3 regions of the Flavonifractor sp. DFI.6.63 genome follow, and region 1 is predicted to be linked to each of the others. Evidence: a T-box and tRNA genes for the amino acid it is inferred to sense, from the RefSeq annotation. Region 1 holds a T-box; the other regions hold tRNA genes.
The links. The T-box of region 1 lies ahead of NE547_RS13355 (valine--tRNA ligase). A T-box ahead of a tRNA ligase gene usually reads a tRNA of that ligase, here a tRNA-Val.

Region 1 (5,630 bases):
AGAAATAGACGTAATTCAGGCTGTAGCCGGTCAGACTGTAGCACACGTCGTTAAAGTCGCTGGCGTCGAATTCCACGGGGGTGTTCTCGTCGGTGGAGTATTTGACCGCCGTGGCCGTGCCGGCGCCGGAGACGGTGACGGTACAGGCCGCAGTATAGGTGTGGCCGTTAATGGTCACCTGGGCGGTGATGGTGGCGGAACCGGTGGCTCTGGGATAGAGGGTGCAGGAAGAGCCGGTATAGGTGCCGGTGTTGGTGGTGCTGCCCACCCGGATGACGTTGGAGTTGCCGGAGCTCCAGCGTACGCTGCTGGCGCTGGAGGAGGGGACCGTGGTGGCGCGCAGAGAAGTAGTGCTGCCCATTGCCACGCTTACAGAGCTCTTGCTCAGGGTCAGCGGACTGATCACGGTGATGGTGGCATAGCCGGACTTGGAGCCGTCTGCGGTGGAGGTGGCGGTAATGCGCACGGTGGAGCCGACCGCGGCGTTGGCGTTGACCGTGACCTTGCCGGAGGAATCGACGGTGGCGACCGAAGCGTTGCCGCTGCTCCAGGTCACGGCCTGACTGACCGCAGCGGGGGCCACAGAGGCGGAAAGCGCAGTCGTACCGCCGGGGACGAGCGAGTAGGTGGCCGGAGTGACCGTCACGCCGGTAGCCGTACCGGTGACGGTGATGGTGCAGCTGGCCGTTTTGGTCGCATCGCCTGCTGCCGTGGCGGTGACCTTGATGGTGGAGCCTGCCGCGGCAGAGGAGTCCACCTTCACCAGCCCGGTGGAGGCGTTGACCGTGGCGGGACCGGAGGTCACGGCCCAGGTCACGGTTTGGTTTGCGCTGGAAGGAGAGACCGTGGCGGTAAGCTGCTGTGTGCCGCCCGGGGCGACGGAAGCGGAGGCCGGGGAGATCGAGACGCTGGAAACAGCGGCGGCAGAGACCGTGATGGTACAGGAATCCGTATAGCCGCCGTCTTCTGTGGTAGCGGTGATGATCGCCGTATCGCCGGCGGCCGCGCCGGAAGAGACGGTAACAGCCCCGGTACTGGAATTGACAGTGATGGTACTGGAATTACTGCTCCAGGTCACCCCTTGAATCGTAGCGTCCGAGGGTGCAAGAATCGCCGCAAGCGTAGCGGTTCCGCCGGCGGACAGGCTCATGGAGCCGGGGGCGACGGTAACGCCGTTAACGGGTGTGCAGGTATAGGTGTAGCAGGATTCAGTATGCGTGTGGTAGCAGTCAGCGGTATGTGAGTGACCTTCCGTACCGTCTGTCTCCTCTTTACCACAAGTGAGTTCATTGTCTTGGTAGCATTCCGCTGTGTGATGGTGCGCTTCGACAGGAGCTTGTTCTTCTTTTCCACAGACCAGAATCTGGCCTTCGCCCAGGAAGCTGCTATATTCACAGCTCAGCTCTTTCGGGCATTGGCTCGTGTGCTGATGGGGACTGCTCGCCAGCGCGGCGGGCATCAGGCCCGCGACCAGGGACAGAGACAGAACCAGAGACAGGACGCGGGGCCAAAGCTTATTTGTCTGGGATTTCATGGTGGTACTCCTTCCATATCCTTTTGTTGCTATTGTATCGCAACCGGGCAAAAAGGTCTATAGATTTAAGACGATCGTAAGAAATAAAAAGTTTCCGTTTGGAAGCAATTACGCAAAATAAAATCCGGCGCGGGCCTGCCCGGAAAACGGCAGGCCCGCGCATCCGCTGGTCGAACGACTGAGACTCGCACAAGCGGGCGCACGCTTCCTGCACAAGGGGAAGCCCTCGGCAGGGGTTCGCCGCCGCAACGGCGCAATCAACGCTGAGACCGCATTCTCCGGCGGCATGCGCTTCGGAGAATGCGCTGCTGCGCCTGAACGCGCACGGGCTGTCCGCCAGCGGCGGACAGCCCGTGCGCGCAGCAGGCCCCAGCCATCTCAGAAAAGCGGCTCAGCCGCTTTTCTGACCGCTGCGCTGCTTAATCGTGGTATTGGAACGCGATCTCCCTGGCGTGGGTGCAGGCGTTCAGATCGCCCATGCTCTGTTCGAACCAGCGCTTGTGGGAAGCGAGAGCCTCCACCTCCAGCCGGTCGATCTCATCCCGCATGGACAGATTGTGCTCGGATTTGTATTTGCGCATGGCGTCCAGCGCGGCCTTGAACTCCTCGCCGAAGCGGAGGATATCCTCGTCGGCCCGGTCGCCCTTCTCCCACTGGAGCAGGTGGATGGACGGCGCGCCCACAAACTCCTTCAGGCCCTTCTGGTAGATATATTCGGTGATGTGGGGCACATAGATGGCATAGAGCTTGAGGATGTTCAGCAGGGCGTAGAACACCGCGTACTGCCCGCTGCGGCGTTCGGCCTCGCCATGGATCTCGGGCTCGTACAGGCGGGACTTGACGATCTCGATATAGTCGTCGCACAAATCGTTCCAGAACAGCTCGTCGATCAGGTGGCGGGCCAGGCCGATCTCGTAGGAGTCCAGCAGCTCGGTGGCCTTCCGGGCGGTCTCCTGCACCCGCTCCACCATCCAGCGGTCGATGGGCAGCAGCTCCGGCCGGACGCCGGGATCAAAGTCGTGCAGGTGGGACAGGCAGAACTTGGAGGCGTTCCACAGCTTGGTCATAAAGCGCTTGGAGGAGTCCACCATGTCGTTCTGATCGAAGAAGGTGTCGGTGCCCAGCCGGGCGCTGGCCGCCCAATAGCGGATCATGTCGGCCGGATGGGTCTCCAGCAGGGACTTGGGCGTGAGCTTGGCGTTGCCCTTGGACTTGCTGATCTTTTCACCCGGCTTGGCCAGAACGAAGCCGCAGATCATCACGTCCTTCCAGGGGATGGTGTGGCGGTGGTAATAGCTTTTGACGATGGTATAGAAGGCCCAGGTGCGGATGATCTCATGGGCCTGGGTACGCATGGTCATGGGCACGAAGGGCTCCTCGTAGCCTGCGCCCCGGGCGGTGTTCTCGTTGATGGCGGGGGTCAGGGAGGAGGTGGCCCAGGTGTCCAGCACGGCGGACTCGGGCACAAACTCGCTGCAGCCGCATTCACAGGCGCCGTGATAGGGGGTCTCCAGAGGGTTGACGGGCAGCTGAGACTCGTCGGCAAAGTGGGGCTTGCCGCACTTTGCGCAGTACCACACCGGGAAGGGAACGCCGAAATACCGCTGGCGGGAGATGCACCAGTCCCACTTCAGGTTCTCCACCCACATGCGGTAGCGGTTTTTCATGGAGGCGGGATACCAGTTGATCGCGTCGCCGGCCTTCAGAAGCTCTTCCTTAATATTGAGCACGTCGATATACCACTGCTGGGAGGGAATGATCTCCACCTCGGTGCCGCAGCGCTCGTGGATGGACACCGTGTGGGTCAGCTTCTCCGACTTGAGCAGCAGGCCCTTCTCGTCCAGCAGGCGGATGATCTCCTTCCGGGCGGCCCGGACGGAGAGGCCCGCGATATAGGGCACGTCCGCGGCGATGCGGCCGTCGGGCAGGATGACCTGACGGTAGGGCAGCTGATAGTCGTTGTACCAGTCCAGGTCGGTGGAGTCGCCGAAGGTGGCGCACATGACCACGCCGGTGCCCTTTTCGATGCTCACCCGCTCATCGGAGAGGATGGGCACCTCGTACTCATACAGGGGCACCGTGATCTGCTTGCCGATATAGGCCTTGTAGCGCTCGTCCTCGGGGTTGACGAAGACGCACACCACACCGTAGAGCAGCTCGGGCCGGGTGGTGGCCACCTCCAGGGTCTTGCCCTCTACCACGAAGGGGATATAGTTGAATGTGGAGTCGATGTCCTTGGCGTCCAGCTCCGCCTGAGCGATGGAGGTCTGGCACTCGGAGCACCAGAGGACCGGGGACTTCCTGAGGTAGGCGTGGCCCGCCTTGGCCAGCTCGATAAAAGAGCGCTGGGAGATCTTCTGCGCCTGGGCCCCCACGGTGGAGTACTGCAGGTCCCAGTCGCAGGAAAAGCCCATGGCCTTCCACAGGGCCTTGAACTCCGCCTCGTATTTTCCAGTGATCTCGATGCACTGGCGGCCGAACTCGCTGCGGGGCACGTTCATGGCCTTTACGCCGGTCTCCTTTTCCACCAGCCGTTCCGAGGGCAGGCCGTTGTCGTCAAAGCCGAAGGGGTAAAACACGTTGTAGCCGTTCATCCGGCGGTAGCGGGCGATCATCTCCGCCTGCGTATAGCTGAAGATGTGGCCGATGTGCAGGCTGCCGTTGACGGTGGGAGGGGGCGTGTCGATGGAGTAAATGGGCCGGGACTGGTCCGGCACGTACTTGTAGACCTGCTGCAGCTCCCACAGCTGCTGCATCTGGGGCTCGATCTCCAGCCCGTTATATCGTTTTTCAAATTCTTCCATAGTGACCTCCCAATCAAAATAAACGCCCTAAACTGCTGCCAGTTTAGGGCGAAATCAACTCCGCGGTACCACCTAAATTCGCGTGCCGGGACGGCGCGCGCGCTCTTGGGGGCGATAACGGGCCCCTCCCGATGGAGTCTACTGCAGTTCCTTCCATGGCTCCCGGGCGACTTGGGCGGCCCGCCTGCGAAAGCTCACACCCAACGCTTTCTCTCTGGGGCAGGAAAGACCGCTTACTACTCCCGATCCGTGCCGTTTTCCTATGATTTTCCGAATCGAACGGAGAAATGCTATCACATTTCAAATTGCTTGTCAAGAGCAGAACGCTCCCCCGCCGCGGCAGGCGGCGGGGGAGCGCAGACGGTCGAGCACGCAAAGCCCATGCAGGAAGGAGGGGGACGCTTCCATGGGAAAAGCCTCCGGCGGGGGCCGGCCCCAGACGGCCAAGAACATACGCCTGGGACGTTTGACTGCTTCAGGAAGCGGGGATTCAGCTCAGATAGGCCAGGGGATTGACCGAGGTGCCGTTGATCTTGACCTCAAAGTGGCAGTGGTTGCCGGTGGAGCGCCCGGTGGAGCCCACCCGGGCGATGGTCTGGCCCTGGTAGACGTGGTCGCCCGCCGAGACCAGTACGCTGGAGCAGTGGCCGTAATAGGTCACCTTGCCGTTGCCGTGGTTGATGATGACCAGGTTGCCGTAGCTCCAGTTGCTGCCGGTGGCCCGGCCCGCGAAGGTCACGGTGCCGCCGTCGGCGGCGGCGATGCCGGTACCGTAGGAAGCGGCGATGTCGATGCCGCCATGATAGCTGTAGGAGCCGAAAATGGACCGGTAGCCAAAATAGGAGGTGATGCGCCCGTAGACCGGCCAGATAAAGTAGCCGTTGGGGTACCAGGAGGGCCGCACCTTGGTGCCCACCGCGATGACCTTGGTGGTGGCCTCCTGCAGCACCTGGGTGCTGATGATATCCCGCTCCTGCTCGCGGCCGTTGACATAGGTGATGTTGGCGCTGACCAGCGCTTGGCCGGGAACGCCGGGGTCGATCACACGGGATTCACCCTGGTACATGGAGTCGTCCTCCACCTGCTCCACGGGGCACTCCACGGCCTCGGTATAGGTGACGGAATCCACCGTCTGCACCGACAGGTAGGGGATCTCCTCCCGGACGTTGAGCAGCTGGCCGATATAGATCCGGTTGATGTCGATCTCGGGATTGAGCTGCTGCATCTCGCTGACGGTCATGCCGTTGTCCAGCGCGATCTGCATAAAAGTGTCTCCGCTCTGAACCTCATAG
Region 2 (5,630 bases), on a different contig from region 1:
CGCCGCCCTGCTCCACTTTGCCGAACGGATATACAACGGTATCGCGGCAAGCTGCGCGGCAACAGAGACCGCTATCATGGCCGGGATGCTGATATCATACAGCACACCCAAAAGCCAGCTTCCCAGGAACCAGAACACGCCGAAGGAGCACTCGAAAATACCGTAGCCGGTGGCGCGGCTGGCTTTGGGAACCATATTCGTTACAGCGGCCTTTAGGATGGATTCCTGCGCCCCCATCCCTATGCCCCAGAGCGCGATCCCCACAAGCACCATGGGGACCGACGGGACGGCAAACAGGAAAATCGCAAAGGGCGCCGAAAGGATCGTCGACCAGACAAGGGCCCTGACGCCCTTTTTATCGTAGAGGAATCCAAAGAACAGGGCGGCCACGGCGTCTACCAGCATCGCTCCGGCATAGAGCAGCGGCAGCGTCCCGCCGCTTACCAGCGCGGAGGTCTGCACAAGGCCGGCAGCCAGTCCCGTATAGGTGCGGGAGATGTGCATGATCACAATGGAATAGTCGATAAATCCAAAGGCAAAGAGACTGATCCCGGCAATATAGAGGATGAACTCCTTCTTCATTTTGAACGGGACATACTCTTTGCTTTCCGGCTCAAAGCATTCCGGGTTCGGGAATCGGTATCTGGTTACCAGCAGCAGGACGATCGTGATCACACTGGGGACCGCCAGTACCGCAAAGCAGGCGGAGTAGATCTGAAACACAGTTCCATCCGTCTTGAAGAGCATGACAAGATACAGCAGCACGGGCCCGAGAAACGCGCCGATCTGGTCGAGCACCTCCTGAATGCCGAAGCTCTTGCCCACGCCCTCCTGTGCGGCGGCAAAGGACAGTATCGTATCCTTTGCGGGCTTTTTGATGGCCTTGCCCATCCGCTGAACGATCAGCAGCGCGCAGGCCCCGATCCATCCGTGCTCTCCCACCAGCGCAAGCGCAGGCACCGCCAGCACATCCAGGAGATAGCCCGCAATCGTCATGGGCCAGTACTGCTTTGTTCGATCCGTCAGTTTCCCGAATACATAGCGCATGGAGTAGCCTATCAGTTCTCCAAGCCCGGAAACAAATCCGATCGTACCCGCAGAAGCGCCGAGCAGGGAGAGATATGCGCCGCGGATGCTGGATGCCCCCTCGTGGGTCATATCCGAAAACAGGCTGACAATGCCGAACAGAAGAATAAACAGCATCGCCTGGGAGAGTCTTTTCCGCTTGCTATGCTTCATCCGGCCGGCACCCTTTCATTCTTTGATTCATTTCCGGAAAATCCGCCCTGCTCTCTGCTTTACACCGCCGGTACAGTCTGTCCAGAAGCCGTGCAAATTCCTGTTTTTCCGCCTCCGGCAGCGGCTGCAGCAGCCACTCGTAAAACAGCGCCTCCACATGCGCTTTGGAATGTTTCAATCCTTCCGCTTTTTCTGTGGCAAACAGCAGCTGGCTCCGTCCGTCGTTGGGATTCTCTTTCCGGATCAGATACCCCTTCGCCTCCAGATTGGCCGTCTGTCTTGCGACGGCCCCTTTGTCGATCCCGACGATCCTGCACACGCCCGCCTGTGTAATGCCGGGATTCTTACGGATCGCATGGAGCACATCGAATTCCGCGGTACCGATCCCGTCTTCCCGAAGGGTACGGACTGTAAATTTGCCGACTTCCCGCGCAATTTTTGTAATTTTTCTTTTGGTAATATCCATTGCCGCCTCACGTCAAAAAGATGTAGCATCAACCAAATCAGATGATACCACATCTTTTTGGTTTGTCAAGCAGCAAGCTTACGGCCCGGGCAGGCTTTCCTTCTGCGCCGCCTCCAAACGAAAAGACACACCATTCGGTGTGTCTTTTCGTTTCAGGCTGCCGAAAACCCTCCTGGAGAAGAGCCTGGCAGAGTTGAGTCGTCCGCAGACGACGGAAGGAAAGGAAGTTCCGTCATTTCCGGCGACACGTGCGTCGGAAATGACACCTTTCATGACGGACAGGGCGACTTTTCTGCAAGAATCGAGCCCTGTCCGTCATGCATCCCTCGGTCGAAAAAGGCCAGAGGCCTTTTTCGGCAAACTGAGACCGGATCGGGACCCGCGCGGCGGGGCGGCGCTTCTGCGCCGCTGGCGCAAACCCTTGGCGCAAAGCGAATTCACTTCGCCCGAGCATTGAACTATCCCCAGGTATCCAAAAAGAAACACCAGCCGTTGGCTGGTGTTTCTTTTTGGAGGCGACACCCAGATTCGAACTGGGGGTGGAGCTTTTGCAGAGCTCTGCCTTACCACTTGGCTATGTCGCCCTATGGATAACAGGAGCAATTCTTTGCTCCTGTTATCATTTGTCTGGAGCAGGTGACGAGGCTCGAACTCGCTACCTCCACCTTGGCAAGGTGGCGCTCTACCAGATGAGCTACACCTGCGTGTCAACAGCACATCTTATGCCCAAGGCACGCATTTGATACCTATGAAACTGTCTTCCCCGGCGGACGCCCACAGGCATCCGCCGGAGAATGGTGCCTCCGGCCGGAATCGAACCAGCGACACGGGGATTTTCAGTCCCCTGCTCTACCAACTGAGCTACAGAGGCGAATGGCGACGCGGAAGGGACTTGAACCCTCGACCTCCGGCGTGACAGGCCGGCGTTCTAACCAACTGAACTACCGCGCCAGACGGTAGGGGGTTTGGGGAACCGCAATGCGGCTGGTGGGAACAACAGGGCTCGAACCTGTGACATCATGCTTGTAAGGCATGCGCTCTCCCAGCTGAGCTATGCTCCCTTGTCCGTGCTCAAACTCAAGCAGCGAAGGTTATTATACTAAAACCTCCCACTCTTGTCAACCACTAAAATCACTTTTCCCACATTTTTTGCTGGCGTCTCTTACAGAGACGCCAGCAGCGCCTCCAGCGCTTCCCGGGAATAGTGGTACGCCTGATCGCAGAACTGACACGTCAGCTCCGCCTTCCCCTGCTCCCGGATCAGCGCCTCCAGCTCCTCCCGGCCCATACTGATCAGGGCCCGGGTCACCCGGTCCCGGCTGCAATAGCAGCGGTACTCCACCGGCTCCTGCGCGAGCACCTCCAGCTCGAACGCCCCCAGCACCTGCTCCAGCAGCGCCCGCGCGTCGGCGCCGGAGCGCAGGGCCTCTGTGACGGGCCCCACCGTCTGGATGCCCTGCTCAATGGCGCTGATCACTCCATCGTCCGCGCCGGGCAGCAGCTGGATCAGATATCCCCCGGCGCACAGCACGCTCTGGTCGACCTCCACCAGCACGCCCAGCGCGCAGGCCGTTGGGATCTGTTCGCTTTCCGCGAAGTAGGAGGTCACATCCTCGGCGATCTCCCCGGAGACCAGAGGGACCGTGCCCACATAGGGCTCTTTCATCTGCAGGTCCTTGATGACGGTCAAAGCGCCGGGAAGCCCCACGGCGGAGCCCACATCCAGTTTGGCCGGCCCCTTGAGGGGCAGATCCACCTGGGGATTCTGCACATACCCCCGGGCGTTTCCGGAGCTGTCGGATACCACGGTGATCCGTCCCAGGGGGCCCGCGCCCTTGATCTGTAGGGTGACGGAGCCCTTCTCCTCTTTGAGCTGATTTCCCATCATGGAACAGGCCATGAGGGCGCGGCCCAGCGCGGCGGTGGCCACGGGCAGGGTCCTGTGGATCTGCCGGGCACGCTCCACCATGTCTCTTGCGGTGATGGCCGAGGCCTTGACGGGCGCGTCCTTTGCCAGAACGCGGATGATACTGTCTGCCATGTTCGTCAGGATTCCTTTCGCGCGGCAAAAAAGATGCGTCCCTCCCCCGCTTTGGGGGCGCGCAGCTTCCGCTCGCCGTATTGTTTGATGCGGGAAAAGCCCGCCCGGACCAGCAGCGCCTCCAGCTCGTCCGGCTCGTAGGCGTATTCCTCGTGGAGCTCTTCCGCCCGGCTCCAGCGGCCGTCCGGCTCCAGGGTAAACAGGTCCATCCCGTAGGTGCATACGCGGCGGCGCGCGGAATAGTCCGCCCGCCAGACGCAGTAGGCGTCCGCGCTCTCGTCCAGGAATACCTGCCCGTCCAGGGCGCGCAGCTTGTCCGGCGTGTTGACGTCGAACACGAACAGCCCGCCGGGCATCAGGAAGGTATGCACCCGCTGAAAGGCCCGCTCCAGCTTTTGGGGGCTTGTAACGTAATTGACGCTGTCCAGGCAGCAGACGCAGGCGTCGATGGTCCCGTACAGATCCAGCTTGTCCATGGACTGGTGGAGAAAAAGGGGCGGGATCTCAGATGCCTGCCGGCACTTTTCGGCGGCCTGAGCCAGCATTTCCTCCGACTGGTCCACCCCGATCATCTCATACCCCCGCCGGGCCAGCTCCAAGGTCAGGCTGCCGGTACCGCAGGCCAGGTCCAGCACCGTATGGATGGGCAGGGCGCTGCGGGCAAAGTGGCGCTCCAGATAGTCTGCCCAGCGGACGTAGTCCACATCCCGGGTGAACTGATCGTAGCACCCGGCCAGGTTCTCATACGCCATGCTGATCCATCTGCTCCTTGATCCTGGGCAGCACCGCCTGATAGCCGTCCGCCCCATACTGGAGGGACCGGTTCACCCGGCTGATGGTGGCGCTGGACGCGCCGGTGCGCTCCAGGATATCGTTGTAGATCATGCCGTCGGACAGGAGCATCGCCACCTCGAAGCGCTGCTCCATAGCACGCAGCTCCGCCACCGTGCACAGGTCGGAGAAAAATTTCTTGCACTCGTCCAGATCCCGGAGCGTCAAAATGGCCTGATAGAGCACGTCGCTGTGCTCCCGCTTTTCGTTTTTTGTCATTTGCACGTTTGCCTCCCAATCGTTTCTCAGGAAAAGCGCCTTGTTCAACAACTCCTATTTTACCAAAGTGAAGTATGGAAGTAAACCACTTTTTCATAGGATTGCCAAAGTCGTACGACATTTGCTTTGCCCCGGCGGGCCGCCGCCCGCTCGAAAAAAGCGGCTGGGCCGCCCTTTCGACCCTTCTCTTTTTCACCCTTGCGTGAAATGCGCCATACGCTGTAGAGAGAAATGAGCCGATGGGAGGCGCGGGCATGAAGATAGAAGACGGACTTTGGAAGCAAACGCTGAACTGGGAGGGCGAGCCGGTTTTGACGGTTTCCCTGCAATTTCCCCGGCTGTTGGAGGAGACGGCCGGGCAGCGCCGGATCGCCCGGTACTACCGGCAGGCGGCCGAACAGTGGAAGGCGCGGTGGACAGGGCCGCTTTTTCTCCGGGCCCAGGCGGCGGCGCGCCTTGCCCGGGAGCAGTCCCGCCCCTTCCGCCCCTGGGAGGCGGCGCTCACATACCGCCTCACCGTTCAGTCGGAGACGCTGCTCAGCCTCTATCTGGACGCCTATGAGTTTTCCGGCGGAGCGCACGGGGTCACGGTGCGGCAGGGAGACACCTGGGAGCTGCCCCGGGGCCTGCCCCGCTCGCTGGCCTCCTTTTTCCCGCCCCGCTTCCGCTGGCGGCGGGCCGTGCTGGAACAGGTGCGCGCACAGATCGAGGCGCGGCTGGCCAACGGCGAGGCCTGGTTCTTTGAGGACTGGCGGCAGCGGCTGCCCGCAGCCTTTGACCCGGAACACTTTTACTGTACCCAAGCGGGTCCGGCGGTCTTTTTCCCGCTCTACC
Region 3 (5,630 bases), on a different contig from region 1:
CGGACCGGCGGACCGCGCCGCTCGTCCAAACAGGACCGCAACTTCTCTGTCGTCCTGAGCGAAGGGGAGGAAGCGCTTCCTCCCCTTCGCTCGGGACGACACGGCGGGACAAAAACAGAAGTAAGAGGGCTGCCGTTTCGGGCAGCCCTCTCGGAACTTCCGTAAGGGCGGGATAAATACCGCTGTTCTGTATGGCAGCTGTGTCCGGGCTTAGTCCATGCCCACGTAAGCGCCGTTGGCAATGACCATGCCCTTGGGGCTCTTGGAGACCGCGCCGGTCTCATCCCAGGTCATCCCCTCGCCGGTCAGGCCGTCAAAGGAGAACTCAGGGGAGGTGAACTGGGCGATCAGCAGGTCGCACAGCTCACTGGCGCTCATATCGGAGGTAGCGCCGGCATTGGTCAGGGCCTGATAAATGGCATAGACGCAGTCGTAGGCGTCGGCGGCAAACTGGTTGGGAATATCGCCGTACTTCTCCTGATACTTGGTCACAAAACTCCGGGTAGCGTCATCTTCGGCGTCGGCGTTGAAGGGGGTCAGCAGCATAACGCCTTCCGCCAGGGCGGTGTCGAAGCCGTCCAGCGTCAGGATGCCGTCCATGCCGTCCACGCCGAAGAACGTGGGCGCATACCCCACAGCCTTGGCCTGGGCCAGGATCAGCGAGGCGGGCGTGTAGTACATCGGCAGGAAGATCAGGTCGGCGCCGTTGGTCTTGGCGTCGGCAATCTGGACGGAGAAGTCGGTCTGGCTGTCCTCGGTAAAGGTGGTGGTGGACACGATCTCCAGGCCCAGCTCGGCGGCCTTGGCGACAAAGCTGTTGTAGATGCCGGTGGAGTACACGTCGTCGTTCTTGTAGATGACGGCGATCTTCTCGCCCAGCGTCTTATCCGAAATGTACTGCGCGGAAGCGGAGCCCTGGTTGGGGTCCATGAAGCACATCTGGAACGCGTTGTCCTTCCGGGGGATGTTCACGGTGCCGGTCAGAGGATCGGCCACGCCGCCCAGCACGTCGGTGGAAGAGGCGGAAGGCGTCAGCAGGAAGATGTGGTCGGCGTTGCTCTCGGAAGAGGTGGCCACGCAGGGGGTGGATGTAACGGAGCCCAGGAAGATCTGCAGGCCCCAGTCCTTCAGGGTGTTATAGGCGTTGCCCGCCTTCTCGGCGTCGTGGGCGTCGTCCTCATAGCGCAGGTCGAACCGGATGTCGCCGTTCAGGGCGTTGATCTCCTCTACGGCGATCTCGGCGCCCTGCTTGGCCGCGTTGCCGTAGATGGCCGCGCCGCCCGTCAGGGGGCCGGTGCCGCCCAGCTTGAACGCGGACGTGCTGCCGCCGGCGGGGGCGGTGCTTTCGGGCGCGCCGGTCTCGGGGCTGGTGGTCTCAGGCGCGGGGGAACTGGCGGTGCCGCCGCTGCCGCCGCAGCCGGCCAGCAGGGAGAAGCAAAGGGCACCCGCCATGGCAAGAGACAGGATGCGGGATTTCTTCATCATTCATTACCTCCTTTAAGGTTGTTGACAATTATATCTTCCCACAGCAAAATTGTCAACCGCTAAAATGCACAATGGCCGTCCAATACGGACAGCCATTGTGGGAGATATCGACAATTTTAAAACGCGCCGGTCTAAATTACCAGCCCGCCGTTCGGCGCCAGCACCTGTCCGGTAATGAACCGGGCGGCGTCAGAGGCCAGAAAACAGACCGACTGCGCCACGTCCTCCGGCGTGCCGATGGTCCCCAGCGGGGTCTCCTCCGCCAGCGCCGCCAGCGTCCCGGCATCCAGGCGGGCGTTCATTTCGGTATCAATGACCCCCGGGGCCACGCAGTTGACCGTGATGCCCGAGGGGCCCAGCTCCTTGGCCAGAGCCTTTGTCAGGCCGATGACCGCCGCCTTGGAAGCGGAATAGGCCGCCTCGCAGGAGCCCCCCACCTGCCCCCACATGGAGGATACCGTCACGATGCGCCCCGCCTTCCGGTGGATGAAGTGGGGAAGCACGGCCCGGATGCTGTGGAAGACCCCATCCACATTTACGGCGAACATCCGCCGCCAGTCGGCGTCAGTCAAATCGCCAAACAGTTTCTGCTGGGAGATTCCGGCATTGCATACCAGAATGTCAAGTTGACAAAATTTATCTAACACATTGTCAACCATATCTTGTACCTGGACCGGGTCGGCCACGTCGGCCTGAAGGGCCAGTCCCCCGACCTGGGCCGCCAGAGCCTCTGCCTGGCCCCGGGAGCCGCGGTAGTTTATGACCACCCGGCACCCGTCCGCGGCAAAGCGCCGGACACAGGCCGCGCCGATGCCGCGACTGCCGCCGGTAATAAGAACGACCTTTTGTCCCATTTTGTTATCGTCCTTTCAGCCAGTCCACGCACAGGGGATGCCATGCAGCTGCGTGGGCATTGCAGTGATCCTCGTCCCGGGCGCTCTCCTGGTCGGCCAGCCCCATGGCATGCGGCCCGTCCGCAAAGAGATGCAGCTCAAAGGGCACCTCCGCCGCCCGCAGCGCGCGGGCATAATCCAGCGTATTTTCCACCGGGACGGTCGCATCCCGCACAGTGGCCCACAAAAAGACGGGCGGGTGGCCCGGCCGGACCTGCCGGTCCAGCCGCAGCGCCTCCGGCGCTCCGATCTCCTCCAGCAGCGCCGCCAGGTGGACCACCGGATAGCCCAAAACCGCCGCGTCAGGCCGCACCTGATCCGGCGTCAGGCCCAGCGCCGCTCCGATCGCCGGATCCTCCCAACGGCCCGACAGATATCCCGCCAGATGTCCGCCTGCCGAAAAACCGCATACAGCCACCCGGTCGGCACGAAAGCCGTACTCCGCCGCATGCGAGCGAAGGAAGGCCACCGCTGCGGCCGTCTCCAGCAGAGGCTGGGGCCAGCGTCTGGGCAGCACACTGTAATCCAATACAAAGGCTTGGATCCCCGCCGCCAAGAAGGCCAGCGCCACGGGCTCGGACTCCGCGGGCGCCAGGCGCCGGTAGGCCCCGCCCGGGAGGATAAGCACCGCCCAGCGCTTGCCGTCATCGGCCAACAGGCCGGTGTGTTCCCGGCAATAGGCCCGCAGCCGGACTCCTTCCCCCGCCGTCAGCCCCGGATGCAGCTCTGCGGGGCCAAATTCCCGGTACAGCATATCTCCCGCTCCTTTTTCTCCGTTCGCCAGCTTTCTCCCTTTGCTCCAGTATAGCAGTTTCCTTCACTCTTTAAAAGAGGAATTCGGAAAAAAGTATTGACAAGTCGTCCTGTTGCGGATATAATAATCTTCGCTGTCTGGACGATTAGCTCAGCTGGTAGAGCATCCGCTTGACGTGCGGGAGGTCACAGGTTCAAGTCCTGTATCGTCCACCAGATCAAAGCTCTGGAACCATATGGGTTCCAGAGCTTTTTGCAAATGCTGTTCAAGCAGGGCAGGGCCGCAGAGGACGGGATGGGATCCCGTCCTCTGCAGCCCTGCCTCATCCCACAATTTCAGCCGGATTTCGAGGGGCTTCCTCCAGATCTTGCAGCCTTTGAAGCGGTCCTCATCCATTCCACCGGCGCCGATCCTGTCGCGGCGCAGGCGTGTGGGCGGCACGGCTCTGCCCTGTGCTATCCCATGGAACCGCGGCAGGCGCGTAAAAAAAGAAGACACGCTTCCAGCGTGTCTTCTTTTTTGGTGGAGACGACAGAACTCGAATCTGTGACCCCTTGCGTGTGAAGCAAGTGCTCTACCGGCTGAGCTACGCCTCCATATTTGGTGACCCGTACGAGACTCGAACTCGTGTTACCGCCGTGAAAGGGCGGTGTCTTAACCACTTGACCAACGGGCCATGTTGCCCAAGCGGGCCGGGGTCCCTTCCCGAAGGAAAGTCCCAAAAGACGGCACGTGCCGTCTTTTGGGTCTGGTAGCGGCACCTGGATTTGAACCGGGGACACTGCGGGTATGAACCGCATGCTCTAGCCAACTGAGCTATGCCGCCTTGTCAGGCCCTGCCACACAGGGCAAGAGTTAGTATACCCGATTTGTCCCGGCTTGTCAATCTTTTTTTACGGAAAATCAGTCGATTTTATACCCCACGCCCCATACCGTTTTGATGAACCGGGGATTCCGGCTGGGCTCGCCCATTTTCTCCCGCAAACGGCGGATGTGTACCATAACGGTATTGTTCCGGTCCAGATACTTTTCTCCCCATACCGTCTCAAACAGGCGCTCGGCGGAGATGACCTGTCCCCGGTTTTCACACAGCATCCATAGGATGTCAAACTCAATGGGCGTCAGATTCAGCTCCCGGTCGTAGAGCTGGCACTCATGCGTGCCCCGATTGATGACCAGGCCGTTGAAATCGATCAGGTCCCGGCTCTCGGAGGACTTGTCCGCCTCGTTATAGCGGGTATAGCGCCGCAGCTGCGCCTTCACCCGGGCCACCAATTCCAGGGGATTGAAGGGTTTGGTGATGTAGTCGTCCGCGCCGATGGTCAGCCCTGTGATCTTGTCCATATCATCCACCTTGGCGGTGAGCATAAGCACCGGAAAGTGGTGCTCCTTGCGGATCTCCCCGCACAGGGTAAAGCCGCTGATATCGGGCAGCATCACGTCCAGAATGGCCAGATCCAGCCGCTCGCGGGCCACGCAGGCCAGCGCTTCGGTGCCCGTGCCGCATTTGAAGACGGTGCACCCCTCGCTTTTCAGGTAGACCTCCACCAGATCGGCGATCTCCGGCTCGTCGTCTACAACCAGGATATTGGCATCCATGGCACGCTCCCCTTTCAGCGGTATTCCAGTGTGCCGCGGCAACTCTGCAAAGCGGTTGCTTCAGCCGGCGTACTTTGCCATCAGTGCTATTATAACCAATCTGCCGCAGGCAGGTCAAGCCAGGCGCATCATTGTAAGAAAAACATCAGGAACGGGCGCGAAAAAGAGCCGGGCCCGCGTTCGCAGGCCCGGCTGACCGGTTTTCGCCTTACTCGTCCCAATCGGCGTAGTCGTCCGTCTCGTCATGGCAGCAACAGAGCTTCTTCTCTGCCAACAGCCCCTTCACACGGTCGACGAAATCGACGATCTTATCCCAATAGAGAACCACAGTGTAGGCCAGAGCGGCCAGGATGGTGAGAATGGTGAAAAATTTCACCACACCGCAAAAAAACTTTTTCATCGTGCAGGCAGCCTCCTTACCGTTTTTGCTGCTGATCCATTGCTATCCACAGTTTACACGTTTCTTTCCCAAAATACAAGTGCGCCGCCCTACTTTCTTGAAACTTTTTTCCCTTGTAATTTGCATGAAAATAGAATACAATATAGAAACGAATGAAAAGAAATCGGCCGTCTTCGCGGCGGCCTGCTTGCATTTTCCCAGAAAGGACGGGATTCCATGAAGCTGCAAACTGAAAAGGGCGAGATTACCATCAGCAGCGAGGTGTTTACCCACATCACCGGCGCGGCGGCGACCAACTGCTACGGCGTCAAGGGGATGGCGATCCGCTCCGCAACCGACGGGCTGGTCCACCTGCTGCGGCGGGAGTCCATGGCCAAGGGCGTCAAGGTGACCTATAACGACGATGCCACCGTCTCCATTGAGCTGCACATCATCGTGGACAACGGCGTCAATCTGATGGCGGTCAGCCGCTCCATCATGAGCGAGGTGCGCTATATCG

Region 2: it has a tRNA-Val gene. The T-box ahead of NE547_RS13355 (valine--tRNA ligase) is inferred to sense a tRNA for this amino acid. The anticodon was not compared.
Region 3: it has a tRNA-Val gene. The T-box ahead of NE547_RS13355 (valine--tRNA ligase) is inferred to sense a tRNA for this amino acid. The anticodon was not compared.

Annotation. Positions count from the first base shown of each region.
Region 1 is NZ_JANGBE010000028.1:4,689-10,318, forward strand. Features, by position in the region: gene NE547_RS18435 (S-layer homology domain-containing protein) at 1-1,534, opposite strand, end outside; gene NE547_RS13355 (valine--tRNA ligase) at 1,954-4,338, opposite strand; T-box leader at 4,380-4,597, opposite strand; gene NE547_RS13360 (M23 family metallopeptidase) at 4,829-5,630, opposite strand, start outside.
Region 2 is NZ_JANGBE010000033.1:21,852-27,481, forward strand. Features, by position in the region: gene NE547_RS14570 (MFS transporter) at 1-1,239, opposite strand, end outside; gene NE547_RS14575 (MarR family winged helix-turn-helix transcriptional regulator) at 1,229-1,705, opposite strand; tRNA gene NE547_RS14580 (tRNA-Cys) at 2,216-2,289, opposite strand; tRNA gene NE547_RS14585 (tRNA-Gly) at 2,334-2,409, opposite strand; tRNA gene NE547_RS14590 (tRNA-Phe) at 2,501-2,576, opposite strand; tRNA gene NE547_RS14595 (tRNA-Asp) at 2,580-2,656, opposite strand; tRNA gene NE547_RS14600 (tRNA-Val) at 2,691-2,766, opposite strand; gene hslO (Hsp33 family molecular chaperone HslO) at 2,868-3,746, opposite strand; gene NE547_RS14610 (class I SAM-dependent methyltransferase) at 3,752-4,498, opposite strand; gene NE547_RS14615 (YerC/YecD family TrpR-related protein) at 4,488-4,796, opposite strand; gene NE547_RS14620 (DUF3298 and DUF4163 domain-containing protein) at 5,051-5,630, shown strand, end outside.
Region 3 is NZ_JANGBE010000003.1:160,945-166,574, reverse strand. Features, by position in the region: gene NE547_RS02710 (ABC transporter substrate-binding protein) at 211-1,482, opposite strand; gene ymfI (elongation factor P 5-aminopentanone reductase) at 1,617-2,339, opposite strand; gene NE547_RS02700 (alpha/beta hydrolase) at 2,344-3,132, opposite strand; tRNA gene NE547_RS02695 (tRNA-Val) at 3,272-3,347, shown strand; tRNA gene NE547_RS02690 (tRNA-Val) at 3,653-3,728, opposite strand; tRNA gene NE547_RS02685 (tRNA-Glu) at 3,734-3,808, opposite strand; tRNA gene NE547_RS02680 (tRNA-Met) at 3,882-3,958, opposite strand; gene vanR (VanR-ABDEGLN family response regulator transcription factor) at 4,036-4,731, opposite strand; gene NE547_RS02670 (hypothetical protein) at 4,940-5,131, opposite strand; gene NE547_RS02665 (Asp23/Gls24 family envelope stress response protein) at 5,348-5,630, shown strand, end outside.